2 regions of the Aneurinibacillus sp. XH2 genome follow, and region 1 is predicted to be linked to the other one. Evidence: a T-box and tRNA genes for the amino acid it is inferred to sense, from the RefSeq annotation. Region 1 holds a T-box; the other holds one or more tRNA genes.

Region 1 (3,274 bases):
GCGGGAAGTGTACAACGCTTATCATCAGAAAGAAAAATAAGCTTCCCGATTGTTAGGAAGCTTATTTTTCTTCATTTATGTTATGCTTTTTGCGTGGGTATTTCAGATATGCAGGAACCACAGATAATTTTTCCTTTGTACGTTATCGTATTTTCTGTGCTTCCACAGAAGATGCAGGCTGGCTCGTATTTTTTTAACATGATGCGTTCGCCGTCAACATAAATTTCAAGAGCGTCTTTTTCTCCAATACCCAATGTACGACGGAGTTCGATTGGAATTACGACACGACCTAATTCATCTACTTTTCTTACAATACCAGTTGATTTCATGTTTACTATATCTCCTCTCGTAATTACCCGAATTTATTCATTATTTTTATCGTCAAAATTCGACATACTTTCTTTATCACTATCCTAACAGCATTTTTCGATGAGGTCAACCATTTACTGGGATTATACTATAAAAAAATCTCAATATATGTAAAAAAATACTAATAAAGGAAATATAGTGTTTAAAATGTAATATATGTATAAAATATATAACAGTATATAAGACTGAATTTATTTTAAATTTATACCTTATTTTAAAATAATACAAAAATATTCTGTGAAATAGATAAATCTTGATGCAGATTTTTCGACAAAAACACAAACACTCGTAGTTATTAATTCGACAAAAAAGGGAATAAAAGGATAATATAGTGAGGGATTAACATAAGACTTGACGAAGACTGACAGGTAAGGTATAGAATAAAAGGAAAAGGAAATCATATATTATGGATAATATATGCAAAACGATGATGGGAAGAGTAATCGCGTGTACTTTTTACAGAGAGCCGGGATGGGTGGAAACCGGTAAAAGGAGCGGGATGAAGATGGCCCCGGAGTTTTTGCTTTCGAGCGCATGATGCGTTAGGGGGCAACGTTTCCCGCGTTACGGGATTGAGCCTGTCTTCTTTTGACTGGAAAGCTAGGAAGACAGGGAATTTGGGTGGTACCACGAGAGCTTCTCGTCCCATATGGGGATGGGGAGCCTTTTTTCATAGAAAGCGAGCGGGCAGTGCTCGCAAGTTTTCTTCCTCATTTTTTTGGTGAAAGGATGAGTAAGATGAGTAAACCAACGTATTACATTACATCACCGATTTATTACCCGAGCAATACGCTTCATATCGGAAATGCTTATACGACAATCGCCTGCGACGCGCTGGCCCGTTATAAGCGTTTACGTGGATACGACGTGTTTTATCTCACAGGCACGGACGAGCATGGACAGAAGCTGCAGCAACGCGCCGCGCAGGAAGACAAGCAACCGTTGGAATTTATTGATCCGATTGTTGATTGGATTAAGGACTTATGGGAACGCCTTGATATTTCCTATGACGATTTCATTCGTACTACCCAGAAGCGTCATAAAGATGCCGTGCAGAAGATCTTCCAAAAGCTTGTTGATAAAGGCGATATCTACCTAGGCGAATACGAAGGTTACTACTGTGTGCCTTGTGAAGCGTTTTGGACGGAGCATCAGTCGAAAAAGGATGGAGAACATATTTGTCCAGATTGTGGACGCCCAATTTCGCTTGTGAAAGAAAAAAGTTATTTCTTTCGTATGTCGAAATACCAAGATCGGCTTTTGAAATACATCGAAGAGCATCCGGAGTTTATTCAGCCAGAGTCCCGCCGCAATGAGATGGTAAATAACTTCCTTAAGCCGGGTCTGGAAGACTTGAGCGTATCCCGCACATCATTCGACTGGGGCATTAAGTTGCCGAACGACCCTGAGCACGTTATCTATGTCTGGATTGATGCGCTGACGAACTATATTACCGCGCTAGGATATATGAGCGAAGATGACACGAAATTTAACAAATATTGGCCGGCTGATGTCCATATGATCGGTAAGGACATTCTTCGCTTTCACACGATTTATTGGCCAATTATTCTAATGGCGCTTGACTTGCCATTACCGAAGAAGGTATTTGGTCATGGTTGGCTGCTTATGCCAGATGGAAAAATGTCGAAATCGAAAGGCAATGTTATCGATCCAAAATTTTTGATCGAACGTTACGGTTCCGACTCGATTCGCTACTTCCTGTTGCGTGAAATTCCGTTCGGTCAAGATGGCGTATTCACGCCGGAAGCATTTATCCAGCGTTTGAACTTTGATCTAGCGAATGACCTTGGCAATTTGGTGAGCCGGACGGTAGCGATGATTGAGAAATATTTTGAAGGCGTGCTTCCGGCTCCGACCGCGCCGGAAATGGTGGATGAAAACCTGCGCAATGTGGCGCGTCAAGCAGTTACTGGTCTCGAAGAGCACATGGACGAAATGCGGTTTGGCGGTGCGTTGAACAGCCTATGGGATCTGGTGAGCCGCACAAATAAATATATTGATGAAACAACGCCATGGGTGCTGGCAAAAGATGAAGCCAATAAAGAACGCCTTGGTACAGTTATGTACAATCTGGCGGAAAGCATTCGTATTATTTCTATTGCTTTGCAACCGTTTATGACACATGCACCGCGCAAAATTTGGGCGCAGCTGGGTATTACGGGAAATGAAGATATTACAAGCTGGGAGTCGGCAAAAGAGTGGGGAGCGCTTCCGGCCGGCATAAAAGTAAACAAGGGTGATGCGTTATTCCCACGCCTTGATCTGGAAAAAGAAATTGCCGTTATTGATGAGACAACGGCAGCAGCGCGTAAACAGGCGGAAGAAAATAAGAAAAAGAAGGAACAGGCGCAAGCTAAAACAGAAGAGAAGCCAGCCGTACCCGAAATCAATATCGATGACTTTATGAAAGTGGAATTACGCGTGGCGCAGGTTATCGAAGCGGAAAAAATTCCGAAAGCAGATAAATTGTTGAAGCTGCAACTGGATCTCGGCTATGAAAAACGCCAGGTCGTATCCGGTATTGCCAAGCATTACAGTCCGGAAGACCTTATCGGCAAGAAAGTGATCTGCGTCACTAACCTTAAACCGGTAAAGCTGCGTGGTGAAATGTCGAATGGAATGATTTTGGCCGCATCTGAAGGAGACAAACTCACTCTTGCGACCGTTCCTGACAGCATGCCGAACGGGGCGATTGTAAAATAGGTGTCTGGACCCAAAAGGAGGCTGTTATAGTGCTGTTTGATACACACGCCCATTTGAATGATGAGAAATTCAATGAAGATAGGGATGCCACAATTACCCGTGCACGGGAAAGCGGTGTTTCTTACATTTGCAATATCGGGTACAACCGGGAGACGATTCGTACGTCTCTCGAGTTGGCCCA
Region 2 (3,274 bases), 970 kb from region 1:
GTCGTTCTCCACAACAATTCCCTTCTTTCTCTCTATAAAGCATAAACTTGGGCATAATGCCTATTTTACTATATAGACGGAAACAATGTATAGAAAGTTTCAGGAAAAATGAAGCTTTTCCAAGTCCGTGAGCTTGCTTTCGATCTTCACTATAAAATTATACATTAATAAACTTTTTTGGAAATAGGAAAAATCACTCAACCTGGCAACCTAGGCATAGCGGAATGCGCTGCGGAACTTTTCTCCTGAGAAAGAAATCGCTATAATGAAAGAAAATTATTTTTCGTTGCTGGCAATATATTAAGAGTGATGAAGAATATAAGAAATGACAACGGAGGGATTTATGTTATGATGTCGTATGACGAATATATGCGTTCGGTTATTCAGCCGATGCGCACAGAATTAACATCCGCAGGTTTTGAAGAATTACTGACACCGGAAGAGGTACAGGAGAAGTTCGAAGATATGAAAGGCACTGCTCTGGTGGTAGTGAATTCTGTGTGTGGATGCGCCGCAGGACTTGCGCGCCCGGCTGCCATTTATTCTGTACAGCACAGCGAGAAAAAGCCGGATTACCTTTACACGGTTTTCGCCGGCCAAGACAAAGAGGCAACTGCGAAAGCCAGAGAATATTTCACCGGTTATCCGCCTTCCTCTCCTTCTTTTGCCCTTATGAAAGACGGAAAGCTTGTTTATATGATGGAGCGCCATCAAATCGAAAACCGTCCTCTTGAAGTGATCGCAGCTGACTTAATGGGCGCGTTTGAAAAACATTGCGGGTAATTGGAATTTCTGAATCAGGAGCGTTGACTGACTTTTGTATTCGCTTTTTGCGAAGAAACTGTATTTGTGCGCCGCTTTGATCAAAGCGGCGCATGTAAAACATCAAAGGATGGAAACAGACTAAGGCCACTTTTTCGCTTTTGCTCATCATGCTGGTGGGAGAAAAGCCTAAGAGCGCAGACGAAGAATAGATGCAAAGCGGTCGTGTGATAAGCCTTTAAAAAACTATTGCATTCATAAAAAACTGATGATAAAATAAAGCTTGTCGCTGTTGATGAATATGGACAGGTGTCCGAGTTGGTCGAAGGAGCACGATTGGAAATCGTGTAGGCGGGGATAACTCGTCTCGTGGGTTCGAATCCCACCCTGTCCGCCATGCAATATGGAGAAGTACCCAAGAGGCTGTAAGGGGCTCCCCTGCTAAGGGAGTAGACGGGTCACACCGTGCGCGGGTTCGAATCCCGCCTTCTCCGCCATTTCACATTATTGCTATTGGGGCGGCGTAGCTCAGCTGGCTAGAGCGTACGGTTCATACCCGTGAGGTCGGGGGTTCGATCCCCTCCGCCGCTACCATATTACTTACTCTTGGTGAGTGCATTTGATGGTTTGAAATGTATGTTCCGGGAAGTGGCTCAGCTTGGTAGAGCGCCTCGTTCGGGACGAGGAGGTCGCAGGTTCAAATCCTGTCTTCCCGACCATTTTTCGTTTGGTGTCTGCATACATCGTGAATAGACAAGCCCTGATTCTTTTCTAAGGATTAGGGCTTTTTTTGTCGTATAAGTTGTATGAGAAGGTATGCATCGCTTTATTACTATAAAGCGATGCATACCTTCTCTTTATAAGTAAACGAGAAAACACTCGCGAGGCGCGTGCTACGCAGGGAGAGACAGACCGGCAACGTTTATTGATTCTCCTTAATATGTAAAAAATGCTTGTAGATGTAAAGTGTAAAGAGGATTTATATTGTCTTTCGATACATAACAATAAAGGGGGGGACAAACGTTTTTCTCCTTTTTTTAAATTGTAACTTGTTTCGATGAAGAAAATGGTGGATACTGGTATTGTAGGGTTTTTTGCCTAATTATTTTAGGAATGACTATATGAATGAGGGTGTTGCAATGCTTACCATCGTTGAATAGTAAAGGCTAAATGTAATTGCGAGAACCTTGAAAATACCGGGCTTTTCATGAAGTGCAATCAGTGGAGTTTTGCAACACCCTATTTGGAACAAATAGGAAAAAAGGAGAATATAGTATGGAAAAGAAATACTCCCCACGTGTAAAAAGAACAAGAGAGAAAATCTTGCAGTCCGCAGTGGAAGTCTTTTCACAAAAAGGGTTCCAAGCTTCAACGATTCGCGAAATTGCCCGTTTGGCTGGCGTAAATGATTTAACAGTATACCGTCACTTTGAAAGCAAAGAAAAATTGTTTAATGAAATGTTTCGACGCCACAGTTTGTTTACCGAAATTAGTGAGTATATCGTTCAGGGGATAAGTGATGACTTTGAGCGCGATATTCGTTTGATTATCAGGACATTTATTACGGTATTTAAAAAAGAATTGCCGTTGATTAAACTGTTGCTGAGCGAAGCGGAAAAAATGAAAGAATGCAGGAACTATACGTTTTTATTTACAAAAAATATTATCGAAGCGCTAACTTCCTTTTTCGAATATTATAAACTCGCTGGACAAATTCGTCGGGATGTTAACAGTCACGCGGTTGCTTCGGGGTTATACAGTATTTTGTTTGCCCGTGTATACGCTTTAATTTTATACGGGGAAGGGAAGCAGAACTCTGCCACGATTACAGAAGAAGAGCTTATGGAAGGTTGGGTCGATTTATTTGTTGCGGGAACGGTAAATTCCGAATATTCGTATGCTAAATAACGAACGAAAATATATGTTTTAAAAAAAACATTCGTTTTTTGTTGATTCTTTGCAGGCCAGGAGTTATAATCATGGAGGTCTCAATTAAACAATGTACATACCTCAAGGAGGCTTTCGATCATGAAATATGATGTAGTAATTGTAGGAGCGGGGCCTGCTGGTATTTTTACCGCGTACGAACTAACGAGAAAGAATCCTCATCTGGATGTTTTATTAATAGATAAAGGGCATGATATTTTTAAACGGCGCTGTCCGATTCTGGAGAAAAAAATTAAAAAATGTCCGCCACCAGCTGGAAAAAAAGAATTTAGCGGCTGTTTGCCGGCCTGTTCCATTACAAATGGGTTTGGTGGCGCCGGTGCATATTCTGACGGTAAATTTAATATTACGACTGAGTTCGGAGGCTGGATGACAGATTATTTGCCGCCTTCTCAAGTGCTTGAGCTTATCCGCTATGTGGACGAGATTAATCTAGAGCATGGCGCAACGCGCAACATTACGGATCCGACAACGCCGGCCGTGCGCGAAATTGAGCGCAAAGCAGCGGGTGTAGGATTGAAATTGCTTCGTGCCAATGTGCGTCATCTAGGAACTGAGCAGAATC

Evidence for each region. The T-box of region 1 lies ahead of metG (methionine--tRNA ligase). A T-box ahead of a tRNA ligase gene usually reads a tRNA of that ligase, here a tRNA-Met.
Region 2: it encodes a tRNA-Met, which carries the amino acid that the T-box ahead of metG (methionine--tRNA ligase) is inferred to sense. The anticodon was not compared.

What each region holds. Positions count from the first base shown of each region.
Region 1 is NZ_CP014140.1:3,647,991-3,651,264, reverse strand. Features, by position in the region: gene rsmI (16S rRNA (cytidine(1402)-2'-O)-methyltransferase) at 1-40, shown strand, start outside; gene ACH33_RS18320 (AbrB/MazE/SpoVT family DNA-binding domain-containing protein) at 81-329, opposite strand; T-box leader at 788-1,020, shown strand; gene metG (methionine--tRNA ligase) at 1,108-3,093, shown strand; gene ACH33_RS18310 (TatD family hydrolase) at 3,123-3,274, shown strand, end outside.
Region 2 is NZ_CP014140.1:2,679,066-2,682,339, reverse strand. Features, by position in the region: gene ACH33_RS13260 (polysaccharide deacetylase family protein) at 1-12, opposite strand, end outside; gene ACH33_RS13255 (BrxA/BrxB family bacilliredoxin) at 349-783, shown strand; tRNA gene ACH33_RS13250 (tRNA-Ser) at 1,066-1,159, shown strand; tRNA gene ACH33_RS13245 (tRNA-Ser) at 1,168-1,259, shown strand; tRNA gene ACH33_RS13240 (tRNA-Met) at 1,280-1,356, shown strand; tRNA gene ACH33_RS13235 (tRNA-Pro) at 1,405-1,481, shown strand; gene ACH33_RS13230 (TetR/AcrR family transcriptional regulator) at 2,038-2,670, shown strand; gene ACH33_RS13225 (NAD(P)/FAD-dependent oxidoreductase) at 2,791-3,274, shown strand, end outside.